2 regions of the Chenggangzhangella methanolivorans genome follow, and region 2 is predicted to be linked to the other one. Evidence: predicted binding sites of a transcription regulator. Region 2 holds the regulator's gene; the other holds the start of a gene.
What was found. The regulator PhoB, encoded in region 2, activates phosphate uptake and scavenging genes when phosphate is short. The targets are predictions, from matches to a motif close to TGTCATNNANCTGTCAT.

Region 1: a site for PhoB is predicted at 4,903-4,919, ahead of ACFOWB_RS23400 (putative 2-aminoethylphosphonate ABC transporter substrate-binding protein). Genes of this name have one in related genera too.

What each region holds. Positions count from the first base shown of each region.
Region 1 covers NZ_JBHRXS010000016.1:300,881-310,593, forward strand. Annotated here, with positions in the region: gene pbfA ((R)-1-hydroxy-2-aminoethylphosphonate ammonia-lyase) at 1-803, opposite strand, end outside; gene ACFOWB_RS23390 (putative 2-aminoethylphosphonate ABC transporter permease subunit) at 800-2,518, opposite strand; gene ACFOWB_RS23395 (putative 2-aminoethylphosphonate ABC transporter ATP-binding protein) at 2,515-3,615, opposite strand; gene ACFOWB_RS23400 (putative 2-aminoethylphosphonate ABC transporter substrate-binding protein) at 3,811-4,830, opposite strand; gene phnY (phosphonoacetaldehyde dehydrogenase) at 4,949-6,400, opposite strand; gene phnA (phosphonoacetate hydrolase) at 6,522-7,766, opposite strand; gene ACFOWB_RS23415 (2-aminoethylphosphonate--pyruvate transaminase) at 7,961-9,133, opposite strand; gene ACFOWB_RS23420 (LysR substrate-binding domain-containing protein) at 9,242-9,713, shown strand, end outside.
Region 2 covers NZ_JBHRXS010000003.1:145,091-154,803, forward strand. Annotated here, with positions in the region: gene ACFOWB_RS01080 (response regulator) at 1-881, opposite strand, end outside; gene ACFOWB_RS01085 (AEC family transporter) at 1,065-2,000, shown strand; gene ACFOWB_RS01090 (alpha/beta hydrolase) at 2,021-2,782, shown strand; gene ACFOWB_RS01095 (M48 family metallopeptidase) at 2,874-3,644, shown strand; gene ACFOWB_RS01100 (type 1 glutamine amidotransferase) at 3,659-4,372, shown strand; gene phoB (phosphate regulon transcriptional regulator PhoB) at 4,516-5,217, opposite strand; gene phoU (phosphate signaling complex protein PhoU) at 5,262-5,972, opposite strand; gene pstB (phosphate ABC transporter ATP-binding protein PstB) at 5,990-6,772, opposite strand; partial or broken gene pstA (phosphate ABC transporter permease PstA) at 6,836-7,714, opposite strand; partial or broken gene ACFOWB_RS01125 (DUF3333 domain-containing protein) at 8,192-8,683, opposite strand; gene pstC (phosphate ABC transporter permease subunit PstC) at 8,676-9,713, opposite strand, start outside.

The DNA.
Region 1 (9,713 bases), on a different contig from region 2:
ATCAGCTTCACGCCGTGGCGGTCACAGATCCCGCGCGCCTGCGCCCAGAAACCCGGCGGCGCGACGTAAGGAACCGCGCGCGTCGGCTCGGCGACGAGCGCCGCGACGTCCGGGTCGCGCGAGAGCACATAGTCGATCATCCGCGCGCAGGCCGCGCCGCTCTCCTCCGGCGTCCGGCCGCCGTAGGGGCAGCGCGAACCGCCGCCGAAGGGCGCGACATGGAGCGCGCCCGCCACCATGGGCGCGGCGGGCCCCGACCGGAACAGCGCCTCGCCCGACATCGCGCCGGCGCCGACGCCCGCGCCGTGGAAGGCGTCCCAGAACGACAGCGTCTTGGTGCGGCCGGTCGCGGCGCGCGCGATCTTGACCGCAAGCTCCACCGCGTCCGAGCCGCCGGTGGTGAACAGCACCTTCGACAATGTCCCCGGCGTGATCTGGCCGAGCTTTTCGGCGAGCATCGCCGCGGGTTCGCAGGCGTAGCGGCGCGGCGCGAACGGCAGCGCGTCCATCTGCGCCGCGATCGCGGCCTTCAGCCTCGGATGGCCGTATCCGATGTGGTGGACGTTGTTGCCGTGGAAATCCATGTAGCGGCGCCCGGCGACGTCCTCGATCCAGATCCCTTCGGCCTTGGCGATCGCGTTGAGGCAGGGCGTCGAGACCGACTGGCGCAGGAAGCCGCGTTCGTCGCGGGCGAGCAGCGCGCGGGTCTCGCCGTCGAGCGCGCTCGCCTGCCAGGCGGCGCGGCGGTCCGTGAGGTTGGTGTCGCTCTCGGATTCGGCGACGAGCCGCGCCTTCGCGCTCACCGCTCGCGCCATTTCTGCAGGCGTCCGAACACGAGCCACGTCAGGACGACGTGGAGGATCTTCACGCCGATGGCGGTCGCCATGATCACGGTCGCCATCGCGGCGGCGGAGGCCACGGCGCCGGCCTCGTCCATGTGCACGATCGCGATCGAGGCGAGCTTGGTGTCTGCGCCGTAGAGGAAGATCACGGCCGAGACCGTCGTCATGGCGTTGACGAAGAGATAGACCGCGATGTCGAGGATCGCCGGCATGCAGATCGGCGCGGTGACGCGGGAGAACGTGCGCCAGAACGGAACTTTCAGCGAGGCCGCCACCGCCTCGAACTCGGGATCGAGCTGCTTGAGGCTCGTCAGCGCCGTGATGTGCGCCACCGTGAAGTAATGCGCGACGGTGTTGATCACCAGAACGGTCAGCGTGCCGTAGAACACGTTGAGCGGGTTCCACGAGGCGTTGAAGAAGAACACGTAGCCGAGGCCGAGCACGAGGCCGGGCACCGCCATCGGCAGCATGGCGAGGAAATGCGCGAAGCCCCGCAGGCGCGGGAAGACGCGGATCTTCTCGATCAGATAGGCCCCGACGAAGACCAGCGGCGCGCCCACGAGCGCGGTGAGGCCGGCGAGTTTCAGCGAATTGAAGTAGCCGTCCCAGCCGGTCGGCTCGACATTGGCGAAGTCGTAATTGGCGAGCGTCAGCGACAGGTTGTAGGGCCAGTAGCGCACGAACGAGCCCCATGCCGCGACGCCGTAGGTCGCGACGATGAGGAGCGCGATCAGGCCCGCGAAAGCGAACAGGCCGAGGTCGCGGCGCCGGTCGGGCTTGGGACGGTAGGGCACGGCGCGTGCCGAGAGCAGCGCCGTCTGGCGCTTCTGCGCTCGGCGATCGACGAAGAACGCGGCGATCGCCGGAACGAGCAGGACGATGCCCACCACCGCGCCCATCGGAAAGTTCTGCTGGCCGACGACCTGCCGGTAGGCGTCGGTGGCGAGCACGTCGAACTGGCCGCCGATCACCTTCGGGATGCCGAAGTCGGTGATGACGAGCGTAAACACGACGAAGGCGGCCGAGATCAGTCCGTAGCGCGCGCCCGGCAGGGTGATGGTCCAGAAGATGCGGGCGCGGCTCGTGCCCATGGCGTCGGCCGCCTCGCGCAGGCGACCGTCGGACAGCGAGAGCGCGGTGGTGAGGATCAGCAGCGCGTGCGGGAAGGTGTAGAGCGCCTCCGCCATCACGATGCCGATCGGCCCGTAGAGCGAGCGGCCCATCATCCAGGACTTCAAAAGCCCCTGGTTGCCGAAGAGATAGATGAGCGAAAGGCCCGCGAGCAGCGAGGGCGCGAAGATCGGCAGAAGCGCGGCGGCGTAAAGCGCCCCCTTGAGCGGCGCGCAGGAGCGGGTCAGCGCATAGGCGAAGCCGAAGGCGAGCGGGATCACGATCGCGGTCGCGAGCCCCGAGACCCACACGCTGTTGACGAGCGACGCCATCAGCGTCGGGTTGCCGGCATAGGCCAGGAAGTTCGCGAGCCCGACGAACTGGCCGTCGGTGTTCTGCGCGCTCTTCGACAGAAGCGCCCAGAGCGGCAGCGCGATGATGAGGACGAGGACGCCGGCGATCGCCGCGATCATCAGACCCGCCGCCTGCCGCTCGCTGACGATCGGCGCCGCGCGCGGGGCCTTGGCCGGAGCGATGGCCGGCATCCGGGCGGCGATCTCGCTCACGACGGCGCGCCCGGGAACACCCGGAGGCTGTCGGGCGGGAACGCCACCGGCCGCACGTCGCCCTCGGCGAGGCCGAGGTCGCGCATGGCGTTGGCGGGCACGTCGGCCGAGATGACGAGGCCGCTGGAGCCGGTCGGCTCCAGCCGCGCGCGACAGAAGGAGCCGAGGAAAGCGAGTTCGCCGATCCGCGCCTCGAAGCGGTTGGGGGTGGCGTCGTCGAGCCCCTGCAGCCGCGCCGTCTCGGGCCGCAGCGCGAGCCGCACGGGCGCGCCGACCGAGCCTTGCGCGTCCTCGGCGACCGTGAACTCGATGCCGCCGACCCGCACCCGGCGCGGACCCGCGAGGACGCCGTCGAGGAACGTCATGTGGCCGACGAAGTCCGCCACGAAGGGGGTTCTGGGCGCGCCATAGATTTCGGACGGCGCGCCGACCTGCTCGATCACGCCGTGGTTCATCACCACGATGCGGTCGGCCATGGCGAGCGCCTCCTCCTGGTCGTGCGTCACCATGATGGTGGTGACGCCGAGCCGCTGCTGGAGATCGCGGATCTGGTCGCGCAGCCGCACGCGCACCTTGGCGTCGAGCGCCGAAAGCGGCTCGTCGAGCAGCAGCAGGCCGGGCGAGGTCGCGAGCGCCCGGGCGAGCGCGACGCGCTGCTGCTGGCCGCCGGAAAGCTGGCCCGGAAACTTCTCGCCCTGATCCGGCAGGCCGACCAGCGCCAGAAGCTCGGCGACGCGCTCGGCGATCTCCTTGCGCGGCCGGCTGCGATTGACGAGGCCGTAGCCGACGTTCTTCGCGACGGTCAGGTTCGGAAACAGCGCGTAGGACTGGAACACGATGCCGAAGTCGCGCTCGGACGGCGGCGCCTTCGAGACGTCGCGGCCCCCGATATGGATCGAGCCCTCGTCCTGCGGGTCGAGGCCGGCGATCGCGCGCAGCAGCGTGGTCTTTCCGCAGCCCGACGGCCCGAGGAAGGACACGAACTCGCCGCGCGCGACGTCGAGGTCGATGTTTTCGAGCGCCGTGAAGGCGCCGTAGCTCTTCCGCAGGCCGCGGACGCTCAGGAACGGATCTGCGATCGGCTGGGATGCGGTCATGGCTCGATCCTCTGTCGCGTCGCTGTCTCGAGGAACTGCGTGCTTCGAGACGCCTCGGCTTCGCCAAGGCTCCTCAGCATGAGGGAGGTGGGCGGATTTCCCACTCCAGAATGGCGTCCTCAACATTCCTCATGCTGAGGAGCCCGAAGGGCGTCTCGAAGCACGCGCAACGCCTGCTCCGAGACGCCTGAGCGCTTACTTCTTCGGCGCGGCCTTGGACTCGTAGCGCTTCGACCACTCGGCGAGCACGCGCTCTCGGTTGTCCGCCATCCAGCCGAGATCGTTCTTGATCATGGCCTTGTCGGCGCCGGCCGGATAGTTGGCGGGCGGGCTGTCGGCGCCCGGATAGGCCACCACGGCGTAGGTCTTGGCGAACAGCTTGTTGGCGTCCTCGGTCGCGACCCAGTCGGCGATCTTCCTGGCGGCCTCGGCGTTCTTGGTTCCCTTCACGATCGCCGCGGCCTCCATGTCCCAGCCGACGCCGCCTTCGGGGAAGATGACCTCGATCGGCGCGCCCTTGGTCTTCTCGGAGGCGCCGCGCATGTCGAGCGCGAGCCCGACGAGCTGCTCGCCGCGCGCGGCCTGGACGCAAGGCGCCGAGCCCGAGTGCAGATAGGCGGCGATGTTCTCGTGCAGCCCGTCCATGAACTGCCAGCCGGCGTCCTCGCCCATCGACTGGAGCCAACCCGCGACCATGAGATAGCCGGTGCCCGACGACGCCGGATGCGGCATCACGATCTTGCCCTTGAAGTCGGGCTTCAGCAGATCCTTCCAGGACTTCGGGGCCGCGACCCCGCCGGCTTCCGCCGTGTTGAAGCAGACCGCGCCGAGGAACGCGTCCATGCCGGTCCAGGCATAGGGCTCCTTGGAGTCGCGGAACTCGGGCTTCAGCTTGTCAACGCCGGCGGGCTTGTAGGGCTCGAGCAGGCCCGCCTTCTCGAACATCAGCAGCGAGGAGGCCGCGAGCCCGATCACCATGTCGGCGCGCGGATTGTCCTTCTCGGCGAGGAAGCGGGCGGTGATGACGCCGGTCGAGTCACGCACCCACACCACTTCGGCCTCGGGCACGGCCGTCTCGATCGCCGACTTGAAGGTCTTGAGCTGGTCGTTTTCGAGCGCCGTATAGACCGTCACCTTCGCCTTGTCGGCGAAAGCAACGTTTGGCGTCGAAAGCGCAAGAGCGGCCGTAATGCCGGCCAAGATCCACGTCTTCACCGTCGCATATCCCTGTGTTCGACGCCGCTAAGCGGCCAAATAAAAAGTAACGTCTTCTTATATTGGACCTCTGTGACACTTCATTGACAAGAAGTGTTTTTAGTCACTTCGCCTAAACTTACGCCGCCCAGGGCATCGACCAGGTTCGTACGTTTGTGAAGCTCTTCATCGCCTCCACGACGCCTTCCTTGTAGCCAAGGCCCGAATCCTTGATTCCGCCGAAGGGCGACATCTCGATCCGGTAGCCCGGGACTTCCCAGACATTGACCGTGCCAACCTCGAGCTCGGCCACGAAGCGCGACACGTAGTCGAGCCGATCGGTGCACACGCCCGAGGAGAGGCCGTAGTCCGTCGAGTTCGAGATGCGGATGACCTCCGCGATGTCGTCCGGGCAGCGCACGATCGGGATCACGGGCCCGAAGGTCTCCTCGTGCACGAGCTCGCAGTCGTAGGGCACGTTGTCCACGACCGTCGGGGCGAACAGCGCGCCCTTGCGCGGCGCGCCGTGCAGCACCTCCGCGCCCTTGGAGACGGCGTCGTTCACACGGTTCTCGAACAGGATCGCGGAGCGCTCGTTGATCACCGTGCCGACGTCGGTCGCGGGATCCATCGGGTCGCCGGACTTCAGCTTCTTCGCCTTCTCGACCACGAGCCGCGAAAACTCGTCGGCGACCGCGTTCACCACCAGGATGCGCTTCACCGCCGTGCAGCGCTGGCCGGAGTTCTTGGTCGCGCCCGTCACCGCAAGCTCGGCGGCCTTGTCGAGGTCGGCGTCCTCCATGACGATCAGCGGATCGTTGCCGCCGAGCTCGAGCACGATGCGCTTGTACCCGGCCGTGTTGGCGATGTGCTTGCCCACTCGCACCGAGCCCGTGAAGGTCACGAGGTCGGCGTCGGGGTCGGTGATCATGGCGTCGCCCATGGTGGACGGGTTGCCGGTCACGACCGACAGCATCTCGGGCGGCAGGCCCGCCTCGTAGAGCACGTCGGCGAGCGCGAGCGCGGTGAGCGGCGTGAGCTCGGTCGGCTTCAGCACCAGGCGGTTGTTGGTCGCGATCGCCGGCGCGAGCTTGTGGCTCACCATGTTGAGCGGGTGGTTGAACGGCGTGATGGCGGAGATGACGCCCAAGAGCGGCGTGCGCGTCGTGAAGATCTTGCGCGCCTTGCCGTTCGGGGAGATGTCGCAGGAATAGATCTCGCCGTCGTCCTTGATGGTGAGCTGCGCGGCGAACGACCAGACGTCGTAGGCGCGGCTCGCCTCGTAGAGCCCGTCCTTCCAGCAGAGCCCGGTCTCGGCGACGATGAGGCGGGCGAAGTCTTCCCGACGGTCGCGCAGGAGTTCGGCCGTGCGCTGCAGGATCTGCTGGCGCTCGTAGCGGGTCAGCTTCGGCTTGAAGGCGCGGGCTTTCTGGAAAGCCTCGCGCACATGCTCGGCGCGCGCCGCCGGCACGGTGCCGACGACCGAATTGTCGTAGGGGTTGAAGACCTCGACGATGTCGTCGGTCTGCACGAGCTTGCCCGCGATCCGCATGGCCTCGCGGCGGAAGGGCGGCTTGACGTTGGCGTTCATCGGCTCGCTTTCCGTGTCTCCGCCGTCATGCCCGGCGAAGCCGGGTATCCACGACTTGGTCGTGAAGCGTGGCGGTTCAGAAGTCGTGGATGCCCGCAAAAGCGGGCATGACGGTCGTGTTTCACCGCACCAGGTTCAGCGCGACGTCGAAGACGTCGAAGTTGCGAAGCGTGCGGCCCTCGGGGACCTCGATCGGCCGGTTCGCGATCATCGGCACGACCTGTTCGGTGAGCCCGCCATGGCTGCGCAGCGGCTCGGTGAGGCCCGAAAGGTCGTGGCGCGCGGCCGACGTACCGAGCACCTTATGGCGGTCGCACAGCACCACGACGTCGCCGATGCGGTCGGCCGGAAGCTCGAAGCGCTTGCACGCCTCGATGGCCGGGATCGCCACCGTGACGCCCTCGATGTTCCTGGCGATCTCGACCACCGCCTCGCGGTGCTTGGGATCGACATAGACGGTGGCGAAGGAGCCCAATGCGCCGTGATGCGCGACGTAAGGGTCGGTGATCGGCAGGATGACGCGCGTGACGCCCGCGCCGAGCTTCTCGTCGAGGATCTCCTGCAGATAGATGACGTCGGGCGAGCCGTCCGCGAGATGCTTGTCGTTCATGCCGTGGTCGGCGGTCATGACGAGCGTGCAGCCGGCCGCGTCGAGTTCGCCGACGTAACGGTCGAACATCGCATAGAAGCTGTTGGCGAACTCCGAGCCCGGCGCCGCCTTGTGCTGCACGTAGTCGGTGGTCGACAGATACATGACGTCCGGCCGGAAGCCGTTCAGCAGCTTCACGCCCGCGGCGAAGACGAATTCGGAGAGGTCGGCGCTGTAGACCTCGGGCAGCGGCTTGCCGACGAAGTCGAGCACGTCCTCGATCCCGTTCTCGGCCATGTTCGCGCGGTCGGCCTTCTCCGACGAGAAGGCGATCGCGGTCCCCTTCGAGAAATCGAGGCCCTTGCCGAGCAGCGTGCGCAGCTTGTCCTTGGCCGTCACCATCGCGACCTTCATGCCGGCCTTCTGGAGCTCGGCGAGGATGGTGGGCGCGCGCAGGAACTTCGCGTCGTTCATCATCACTTCTTCGTCCTTCTCGCGGTCGAAGAAGAAGTTGCCGGCGATGCCGTGCACCGAGGGTGGGCGGCCGGTGATGATCGAGAGGTTGTTGGGGTTGGTGAAGCTCGGGATCACCGAGAGCGCGGTGGTCGAGGCGCCGGTCTTCATCAGCCTGTCGAGGTTCGGCGCGAGGCCGGCCTCGATCGCGGCCTCGATGTAGCCGGGCTCGGAGCCGTCGACGCAGATGACGACGACGGGCTTTTCGGGCCGTCGATACGTGCGCCCGTTGGCGAGGACGTCGGAGCCGATGTTCACGTGCATGTTCATCCCGGAAGCTCCCGTTTCAAAAAGACCTGCATCGATCAACTGCGTCCTTCGAGACGGCTTCCTCCGGAAGCCTCCTCAGGATGAGGACCGTTGAACTGCTGCGCTCCCGGCGTCCTCAACATCCCTCATGCTGAGGAGGCCCGGAGGGCCGTCTCGAAGCACGCACTTCGCGCGCCCCAAGGCGTCGTTCACGCCGCCGTCTTGAGCCCCACGCCCATTTCGTCGAGCACTTCGGCCACCACGCCCACGAAGGCGCTCATGTCGGCCGCGTGGAGATCGCCGATGCAGCCGATGCGGAAGCTTTCCGCGACCGTCAGCTTGCCCGGATAGATCACGTAGCCGCGGTCCTTCAGCGCGTCGTAGAAGCGCTGGAACGCGAAGCGCTCGTCGGCCGGCATCCGGAACGTCACGATGATCGGGGCCTGGCGCGCCGCCGGCAGCAGCGTCTCGAAGCCGAGCCGCGCCATGCCGTCGATCAGGATGCGGGCGTTGTCGGCGTAGCGCTCGCCGCGGCCCGCGACCCCGCCCTCGGCCCAGAACTCCTGCAGCGCCTGATGAAACGCCACGATGACGTGGATCGGCGGCGTGAAGCGATACTGGCCGGTCTTGGAGATCGCCTGGTGCTGGTCGTGGAGGTCGAGCACCAGCGTGGTGGCGTTCCCCTTGGTCTCCTCGAGCGCGGAGGCCCGCGCCAGCACGAAGCCGAGGCCCGGCACCCCCTGGATGCACTTGTTCGACGAGGCCGCGACCGCGTCGAACGTCACCTCGCGGGCGTCGAGCGGCAGCGCGCCGAAGGCGCTCATGGCGTCGATGAGGAGGCGCCGTCCGTGGCGCTTCACGAGCGCGGCCACCGCCTCGACGGGATTGCGGATGCCGCTCGTGGTCTCGCAATGGACGACGAAGACGTGGGTGATCGCGGCGTCGGCCTCGAGGATCTGCTCGATCTCGGCGAGGTCCGGAGGGGTGTCTTCCGCGGTCTCATGCACGACGGCGGCGCGGCCCGCGATGTCCAGGATCTTCTTGGCGCGGAGCCCGTAGGCGCCGTTCACCAGCACGAGGCACTTAGCCGAACGCGGCACGAAGCTCGTCAGCATCGCCTCGACCGCGAAGGTGCCGGAGCCCTGCATCGGCACGGTGACGAAGTCGGCCTCGCCGTGGATGATCTTCGGCAGCCCCTCGAGCACCGCCGTGTTGATCGCGATGAAGGTCGCGTCGCGCGAGCCCCAGTCGTGGACCATGACCTCCTTGACCGACTTCGACGTGGTCAGGGGCCCCGGCGTCAGCAGCAGCGGATCGCCGGTGACGGACTGGGCGGGCGCCCTTGCGGGCGTCTTGGCGGAAGCGGTTCGGGCGGAAGACATCGGGCGTTTCCTGTCCTGAAGTCGTTGACCGTGAGAGCACGCTAGCCCGCGGGCTTCCGATAGGTCCAATATCGTGTTTCAATCTCATGCATAGATGGAGCCTATGCATTGGCGATCAGCGGAACGGGGCTCGCGGCGTTTCACGCGGTGGCGCAGGCCGGCGGCTTCACGAAAGCCGCGCGGGCCAGGAACGTCAGCCAGCCGACGCTGTCGGCGCAGGTGCGGGCGCTCGAAGAGGCCTATGGCGTGCGCCTGTTCGACCGCGTCGGCCGGAGCGTGAAGCTCACCCCGCTTGGCCAGAGCCTTCAGGTCATCACCGCGCGTCTGTTCGCCGCGGAGGACGAAGCCGAGGCGCTGCTCGCGGGCGTTCGCACCCTGTCGCGCGGGCATCTCAGGATCGCGGCCGACAGCGCCGCCCATGTGATGCCCGCGCTCGGGCGCATCCGGGAGAAGCATCCGGGGCTGACCTTTTCGCTTACGATCGGCAACTCGTCGGACGTGCTGACCGAGCTTCTGAACCATTCCGCCGACGTCGGCGTGACGGCGAAGCAGACGTCGGATCCGCGCATCCGCTCGGTGC
Region 2 (9,713 bases):
GCGTCCATCAGAACGAGATCGTAGTCCCCGCCCCCGACCGCCGCGACCGCGGCCGCGCCGTTCTCGACCACGTCGAAGCCATGGCCGAAATGCTCGAGCAGCGTGCCCACCACGCGCTGGTTGATGGCGTTGTCCTCGGCCACCAGCACGCGGATCGGGCCGTTGGCGGCGCGCACGTCGAGCGCGCCGAGGCGCAGCGTCACCGCGACCTCCGCCCCGCCCGAGGGACGATCGAAGGCCTGCGCCTCGCCGCCCATGCCGCGCGCGAGATCGGCGACCACCGCGAGCCCGAGGCCCGCCGCGCCCTGCGCGCCGTCCCCTTGCGCGAAGGGCGCGAATAGCAGCTCCGGCCGCGGCCCGACGCCGGGGCCGGTGTCGCGGAGCGCGATCCGCAGCGTCACGGTCTCGGCGTCGCCCGAGACCCGCTCGATCGCGAGCTCGACCGAACCGGACTCGGTCGCGCGGAGCGCATTGTCGGCGAGATTGTCGACGATCTGGCGCAGCGCCGCCTCGTCGGCGAGCACGCGGTCCGGCGCGCCCGGCGCGCGGACGGCGCGGAAGGCGAGCCCCTTTACGGCCGCGCGCGCGGCGAGCGGCGGCGAGACGCGAGCGAGAAACAGGTCGACGTCGAGCGCCTTCGGCGCGGTCGGGACCGCGCCGCCGAGCAGGCTGGTGGACAGGCCGAACAGATGCTCGGCCGCCGCCTTCAGCGCGTTGGCGTGGCCGCGCGCGCCCTCCGACAGGTCTTCGGCGAGCAGCAGGTCGGCGAGCGCCAGGATCCCGCCGAGCGGCGTGCGGATCTCGTGCGCCGCGACCGCGATGCGCCGATCCGCCGATTGCGGGGCGGGCATGTCGTCCACGGGGATCGCCTTGGCGCTCATCTGGCGCATGCTCCGTCGCGAGGGCGTGAGTGAGAGTGCCGCGACGATGACTTCCAGGACTTTAAGGATGGGCTAAACCGATCGCGTAAAACACGGTTGTACGACAGCAATCCACAACCTTTCCGTCAGCGCCCCGCATGCGTTGACCGCTCGATTTCGAGACGTTACGCCTCGGTCCATCCCATGAACGATCTTATCTCCATCGTCCTCCCCACCTTTGGCCTGATCGCGATCGGCTACGGGACCGGCCGGCTGAAGCTGCTCGGCGACCGGGCGGGCGACGGCCTGTCGGACTATGTCTTCCTTCTCGCCATCCCCTCGCTGATCTTCAGGACGCTCTCGACCAGCACCTCGCCGGCCGAAAACCCCTGGGGCTACTGGATCGCGTATTTCGGCGGCGTGATCGTGGTCTGGACCGTCGCCATGATTCTGGCGCGCCGGGTGTTCAAGCGCGACAAGGCGGAGGCCGCGGTCCACGGCTTCTCGGCGGGCCAGGCCAACACTGTGCTGGTCGGCGTGCCGCTGATCCTGAAGGTCTACGGCGACGACGGCGCGGTGCCGCTGTTCCTTCTGCTCGCCATCCACCTGCCGATCATGATGACGGCGGTGACGGTTCTGATCGAGGCGGCCGAAGGCGGCCGCCCGCCGCTCGTCATGGCCAAAGGGCTCATCAAGACGATCGTGACCCACCCGATCGTCATCGCGCTCGTCGCGGGCGTCGCGGCGCAGCACTTCCAGGTGCAGGCGACGGGCGCCGCCAGGGCGCTGATCGACCAGCTCGCCGCGACGGCGAGCCCCTGCGCGCTCGTCGCCATGGGCCTCGCGCTCGCCAAGTTCGGCTTCGTGAGCGACATGAAGGCGGTGGCCGCCATCTCGGCCCTGAAGCTCGTCGTGCACCCGTTTCTCGTGTGGCTGCTCGCCTTCCACGTGCTCGACGTGCCGCCGGTCTGGGCGGGCGTCGCGGTGCTGTTCGCCGCCATGCCCTGCGGCGTGAACGCCTATCTGATCGCCGCTCGCTACAAGGTCGGCCAGCCGACCGCGTCCGCGGCGGTCGCGGTCTCGACAGGCTTCTCGGTGATCTCGGTGTCCGGCTGGCTCTGGGTCATCGGCGCGATCTGAACGGCAAGGAGCCTCGAAGTTTGACCGACCCGATCTCCGACCGCTTCTCCCACGGCTCGCCGCCCCGCGAGATCGCGGTTCTCAGGCGCGAGGGCCAGGGCCCCTGCGTGGTCTGGCTCGGCGGGTTCCTGTCGGAAATGACCGCGACCAAGGCGAGCGCGCTCGACGTCTGGGCGGCGAAGACGGGTCGGGCGTTCCTGCGCTTCGACTATTCGGGCCACGGCGCCTCCGGCGGCGCCTTTCGCGACGGGACCATCGGCGACTGGCTCGAGGACGCCCTTGCGGCGATCGCCCGACACGCCGGCGAGGCCCCGGTGCTGGTCGGCTCGTCGATGGGCGGCTGGATCGCGCTGCTGGCCGCGCGCAAGATGCCGAGGCCGCCTTCCGGCCTCGTGCTGATCGCGCCGGCGGCCGACTTCACCGAGACGCTGATGTGGGAGCGGTTCCCGGACGCCCAGCGCCGCGCGATCCTCGAGGACGGCGTCTACGAGCGGCCGAGCGAATACTCGCCCGACCCGACCCCGATCACCCGCCGCCTGATCGAGGAGGGGCGCAACCATCTTCTGCTCGGCGGGCCGGTGCGCACCGGCTGCCCCGTCCACATTGTGCAGGGGATGGCGGACCCGGACGTGCCGTGGGAGCATGCGCTGAAGCTCGTCGAGCGGCTCGCCGAGGACGACGTGACCACCACGCTCATCAAGGACGGCGACCATCGTCTCTCCCGCCCCGAAGACCTCGCGCGCATCGTGGAAGCCGTGGACGGCGTCGCAGAGCGGGGCTGAGGGGGCTCGCCTCGAAGGAATCGGGATGGCTAAAGTCGGCTCGCCGCCGATTCGCGCGGTTGATTTGACGATCGCGAGCGCCCGCCGCCTCATGTCGCTGTTTCGCGTGCTCAGGCCCCGACCTCTCCTCGTGCAGGACACGGCGGCCGACGGCGCCTCGTTCCTGATCAACACGCGGCTCGGGAAGGTCGCGGTCACCGTGCGCCGCTCGAGTCAGGCCCGCCGCATGACGTTGCGCGTGCGCTCCGCCACCCGCGACGTCACCCTTACGTTGCCCTCGCGCACCGCCGAGGCGGCCGCGCGCGACTTCGTCGAGCGCCATGTCGGCTGGATCGAGCAGCGGCTGGCGCGGCTTCCCGAACGGGTGCCGCTCGCCCCGGGCGAGATCGTGCCGTTGCGCGGCGTCGCGCATCGCATCTCGCTTCGCCCCGGCATGCGCGGCCTCGTCCGGATCGAGCCCGGCCAGCGCGGCCGCGAGCCCGAGATCGCGGTCTACGGCCTGCCCGAGCACGCCCCGCGCCGCGTCGCCGACTTTCTCAAGCGCGAGGCGCGCCAGGCCTTCGTCGAGGCGGCGGGCCGCCACGCGGCGGCGCTCGGAGTCACGATCGGCAAGATCGTCATCAAGGACACGACCAGCCGCTGGGGCTCGTGCTCGGCGGCCGGCGACCTCGCCTTTTCCTGGCGCCTGATCCTCGCGCCGACCTATGTCCTCGACTATCTCGCCGCCCATGAGGTGGCGCACCGCCGCGAGATGAACCACGGGCCGCGCTACTGGGCCAATGTCGAGCGGCTCTTCCCCGACTATGAGCGGGCCGAGGCGTGGCTGCGCGCGCACGGCGCCGCGCTGCACCGCTACGGCTGAAGGAAGCGACCGGCATGCGCGTCCTCGTCTTCCAGCACCTTGAGGTCGAGCATCCGGGCTCCTTCCGGGAATTCTGGCGCGACCGGAACGTCGAGTGGACCACGGTCGAGCTCGACGCCGGCGACGAGATCCCGCCGCTCAAGGGCTTCGACCTGCTCGCCGTCATGGGCGGCCCGATGGACGTCTGGGAGGAAGACCAGCACCCCTGGCTCGTCGCCGAGAAGGCCGCGATCCGGCGCTGGGTGGCGGAGCTGAAGCGGCCCTATTTCGGCATCTGCCTCGGCCACCAGCTCCTCGCCGTCTCGCTCGGCGGCGAAGCGAAGATGATGGCCTCGCCCGAAGTGGGGCTCGGCGACGTCAGCCTGACCGATGAGGGGCGCGCCGACCCGCTGTTCGCCGGCCTGCCCGAGCGCGTCCAGACGTTCCAGTGGCATGGCGTCGAGGTGACGCGCCTCCCGGAAGACGCGGTCGCGCTCGCCTCGAACGATGCGGCGGCGGTGCAGGCGATGCGGGTCGGGGCGAACGCCTACGGGGTCCAGTTCCATCCCGAGATCGTCGCCGAGACGGTGGCGGACTGGCGGCGCATTCCCGAATATTGGGCGAGCCTGCAGAAGGCGCTTGGTCCGGACGGCGCGGAGAATCTCGCGGGGGAAGTCACGCCGCTACTTCCGGCATTTCGCGAAACCGCGGCTGCGCTCGACCGCAATCTGACAAAAATCGCCGGCTAACAACAATTGTTTCGCGCCGGCGGGAGCCGTCTTCTCGCGCCTTCGCGCGGGTATGCGGCTGGGCGTGGCGCTCGCTTAGAACGCCACGCATTCCCGGCTGTCGCCGACGTGACGACCGGCGCTTCAGGGACGATCGAAGACCCTCAGCTCGCGCGAGAGAACGTTTCGTCGAACGAGTAGCCCGCGCCGCGCACCGTGCGGATCGGATCGGGCTTGCGGCCGCGGTTCAGCGCCTTGCGCAGCCGCCCGACATGGACGTCCACGGTGCGCTCGTCGATATAGACGTCCCGGCCCCACACGCCGTCGAGCAGCTGCTCGCGCGTGAAGACGCGGCCGGAGGACTGCATCAGGAACTCGAGCAGACGGAACTCGGTCGGCCCGAGATGGACCTCCCGCAGCTGCCGACGCACGCGCCGGTTCTCACGGTCAAGCTCGATGTCGCCGGCCTTCAGCGTCCGCGACACGTGCTCGGGCTTGGTGCGCCGGAGCAGCGACTTCACCCGCGCCACGAGCTCGGGAACCGAGAAGGGCTTCACCACATAGTCGTCCGCGCCGGTGGCCAGGCCCCGGATGCGTTCGCCCTCCTCGCCGCGCGCGGTGAGCATGATGATCGGCAGACGTTCGGTCTCGCGCTTGGCGCGCAGGCGCCGGCAGAGCTCGATCCCCGAGACCCCCGGCAACATCCAGTCGAGCAGGATGAGGTCGGGGGTCGCCTCGGAAAGGCGCACCTCGGCCTCGTCCCCGCGCGCAACGCTGTCGACCTCGTAGCCTTCGGCTTCGAGGTTGTAGCGGAGCAGCATGGTGAGCGGCTCTTCGTCTTCGACGATCATCACGCGCGGGTTCATGCGGCCAGGCCTCTCCTGAGGTCAGTCGGTCGAAGTCGCGAGGGTCAGTCGAAGTCCGCGCTGACGAGGTCGGCCTTGGGCCGGTCTTCGGTCAACGGGACGCCGTGCACGACGTAATACACCGTCTCGGCGACGTTGGTGGCGTGGTCGCCGATGCGCTCGATGTTCTTGGCGCAGAACAGCAGATGCGCGCAGAAGCCGATGTTGCGCGGATCCTCCATCATATAGGTGAGGAGTTCGCGGAACAGCGAGTTATAGAGCGCGTCGATCTCGCCGTCATGCGTCCACACCTCGAGCGCGCGCTTGTCGTCGCGGCGGGTGTAGGCGTCAAGCACCTCCTTGAGCTGCGCGAGCGTGAGGTCGGCGATGTGCGCAACCCCGCCGGCGAGCTTGGGCGGCTGGAACTGGCCGTCGAGCGCGACCACGCGCTTGGCGATGTTCTTGGCGAGGTCGCCGATGCGCTCGAGATCGTTGGCGATGCGCAGCGCCCCCACCACCTGGCGGAGGTCGATCGCGACCGGCGCGCGGCGCGCGATCGTCATGATGCCGCGCTCCTCGATCTCATGCTGGAGGCGATCGATCGCGCGGTCCCACTCGATGACGCGGCGGGCGAGCGGGATGTCGCGGCGAACGAGCGCGTCGACGGACTCGCCGACGAGCTTCTCGCAGAGCCCGCCCATCTCGGCGAGCTTGTCGGCGAGCTGGTTGAGGTCGTCGTCGAACGACGAGACGATGTGGTTGTCGGCGAGCGACATGGCTCTCCTCCTGAAACTCAGCCGAACCGGCCGGTGATGTAGTCCTGGGTGCGCTTGTCGTTCGGGCTCGTGAAGATCTTCTCCGTCTCGCCCGTCTCGACCAGAATGCCCAGATGGAAGAAGGCGACGCGCTGGGAGACGCGCGCGGCCTGCTGCATCGAATGCGTCACGATCACGATGGTGTAGTTGCGTCGGATCTCCTCGATCAGCTCCTCGACGCGCGCGGTCGCGATCGGGTCGAGCGCCGAGCAGGGCTCGTCCATGAGGATGATCTCGGGGCTCACCGCGATCGCGCGGGCGATGCACAGACGCTGCTGCTGGCCGCCCGAAAGGCCGGTGCCGGTGTCGTTAAGGCGGTCCTTCACCTCGTTCCACAGGCTCGCCTTCTTGAGCGAGGACTCGACGATCTCGTCGAGCTCCGCCTTGTTCCTGGCGAGGCCATGGATGCGCGGGCCGTAGGCGACGTTCTCGTAGATCGACTTCGGGAACGGGTTCGGCTTCTGGAACACCATGCCGACGCGGGCGCGCAGCTGAACGACGTCCAGGCTCGGATCGTAGATGTTCTGGTCGTCGATCTGGATGAGGCCGGAGACCTTGGCGCTCGCGACCGTGTCGTTCATGCGGTTGATGCAGCGCAGGAAGGTCGACTTGCCGCAGCCCGACGGTCCGATGAAGGCCATGACGGCCTTCTCGGGAACGTCGAGCGTGACGTTCTTCAGCGCGTGCTTCTCGCCGTAATGCACGTTGACGTCACGGGCGATGATCTTGGGCTCGCCCAGAGGCTGCGGGCGGGCGCCGATGTTGGCGGGGGCGGATTTGGCGACGGCGGTAGCGTCCATGAGAAAAACTCCTTCAGAAACCGGTCACCAGCGCCGCTCGAAGCGCTTGCGCAGGAGAATGGCGAGCCCGTTCATCGCGAACAGGAAGAGCAGAAGAACGAGGATCGCGGCCGAGGTCTTGGCCTGGAATGCGACTTCCGGCAGGTCCGACCAGAGATAGATCTGGACCGGGAGCGCCGTGGTGGCGGAGGTGAAGCTCGTCGGAACGTCGACGATGAACGCCACCATGCCGATGAGGAGCAACGGCGCGGTCTCGCCGAGCGCGTGGGCCATGCCGATGATGGTGCCGGTCATGATGCCCGGCATCGCGAGCGGCAGGGTGTGGTGGAACACCGCCTGCTGATGCGAGGCGCCGACGCCGAGCGCGGCCTCGCGGATCGACGGCGGCACCGCCTTCAGCGCGGCGCGCGACGCGATGATGATGGTCGGCAGCACCAGAAGCGCCAGCACGAAGCCGCCCACCACCGCCGAAGACCGCGGCATGCCGAAGAAGTTCAGGAAGATCGCGAGGCCGAGCAGGCCGTAGACGATCGAGGGCACGGCCGCCAGATTGTTGATGTTGATCTCGATGATGTCGGTCCAGCGGTTCTTGGGCGCGAACTCCTCGAGATAGATCGCCGCGCCGACGCCGACCGGCAGGCAGAACACGAGCGTCACGAACATCGTCATCAGCGAGCCGACGAGCGCGCCGAGGATGCCGGCCTGCTCGGCCTCGCGACTGTCGCCGCTCGTGAAGAAGCCGGTGTTAAAGCCGCTGTCGACGAGGCCCTTGGCCTTGAGCGTCTCGAGCCAGGCGATCTGCTGGTCGCCGACGCGGCGCTCGTTCTCGGGCGTCTCGAAGGTCAGCACCTTCCACTGGCCCGCCTGGGCGGCGTTCTGGTTGGTGAGCGGGGTCAGCGCCACGCCCTCGATGCGGTTCGCCGAGAGGCTGTTGACCTTCACGAGGCCGCCGTTGATCGAGACCAGCAGGCTCGGGAGCTTCGGATCGAGCTTCTCGGCGCCGCTTCCGTCCTTGAAGCGGGTTTCGAAGTCGGCCGCCTCGCCGGCGAGCGTCTCCATCTGAGCTTGGAGGCTGGAGGCGTCGCTGTCGATCTTGCCGAGCGCCGCGGTCGCGACGTCGATCTTGGACTGGTCGCCAGTGGAGCGCGCGCCCGCGAGGTTGGCCTCGGCGGCGGGACGATCCGCCACGACGCCGTCGCGCAGGCTTTTGAGACGCTCGACCGTGAAGCGGCGCTCACGGGCCTTCTCGGAGAGATCGGTCTTGATCTCTTCGAGATCGCTCTGGAAGGCAGGGTTCGAGGTCTCGATGACGACGTCGCCGGTGACGGCGCTCGGCGTCGCGACGCCCTTGCCCTCTTCCTCTTCGATCTTGGTGACGGCGCCCTTCAGATAGAGGTCGGCGTCGTCGGAGAACAGCGCGCGGGTCGAGACCTCACGGCCGATCAGCGCGGGGTCCGCCATCACGGCGGCGCGAAGGTCGTCGCTCGCGCCGTTCGACAGCAGGCCGTTCAGCTGGCGGCGTTCGGCGCGCCCCTTAACCTCGGGGAACAGCGCCTGATACGACGCGCGCACCGCCTTGTTGTAGTCGCCGCGGGCGAGCGAGGCCGCCGATCGGTCGCCCGACGGGTCGACGTCGGAGGCTTCCGGGGTCGCCGAGAGCGAGAGATGCGTGGTGGTGAAGGCCGGCCACGCGTTGCTGACGATGTCGGTCATCAGGATCACGAGGAAGGCGGCCGCGAAGGCGATCGCCCCGATGCCGTAGGCCTTGAAGCGGGCTTCGGCGCGGTAGCGCTTGCGGACGCGGGCGCGCGCCTCGTCGGAGTCCATCGCGTGTCGCATGGTCCGGTTCGTCGTCGCGGTGACGTCAGTCATACTGTTCCCGATACTTCTGGACGATGCGCAGCGCGATGAAATTCAGCACGAGGGTGAAGAAGAAGAGCACGAAGCCGAGCGCGAAGGCCGAGAGCGTCTTGGCGCTGTCGAACTCCTGGTCGCCCACGAGCAGCGTCTTGATCTGCACCGTGACGGTGGTGACCGCCTCGAGCGGGTTGAAGGTGAGGTTGCCGGCGAGGCCGGCCGCCATCACCACGATCATGGTCTCGCCGACCGCGCGGGAGATCGCCAGCATGAAGGCCGAGACGATGCCCGGGAGCGCCGCGGGAAGGATGACCCGCTTGATGGTCTCGGACTTGGTCGCGCCCATGCCGTAGGAGCCGTCGCGCAGCGACTGCGGCACCGCGTTGATGACGTCGTCGGAGAGCGACGAGACGAACGGGATGATCATCACGCCCATCACGAGGCCCGCCGCGAGCGCGCTTTCGGACGCGACGTTCAGGCCGAAATATTCGCCCGTGGAGCGGATGAACGGCGCGACGGTGAGCGCGGCGAAGAAGCCGAACACCACGGTCGGAACGCCCGCCAGCACCTCGAGGATCGGCTTGGCGACCGCGCGGACCTTGGGCGAGGCGTACTCGGCCATGTAGATCGCCGCGAAGAGACCGACGGGACCGGCCACCAGCATCGCGATCAGCATGATGAGGGTGGTGCCGGCGAAGAGCGGAACCGCGCCGAACGCGCCCGACGAACCGACCTGGTCGGAGCGGATCGCCGTCTGGGGCGACCACTGCGTGCCGAACAGGAACTCGTACCACGGCACCTTGGAGAAGAAGCGCAGCGTCTCGAACAGCACCGAGAACACGATGCCGACGGTGGTCAGCACCGCGACCGAGGCGCAGGCGACCAGCATCCAGGTGACCCAGCGCTCGACGCCGTTGCGGGCGCGGAACTCGGCCGAAAGCTGGCGGGCGCCCCAGTAGAAGCCGAGGATCGCGAGCGCGAGGCCGACGACCAGCAGGCTCCAGTCGGTGACCGTGCGCCAGAAGTTCAGCATGTCGGCGCCCGC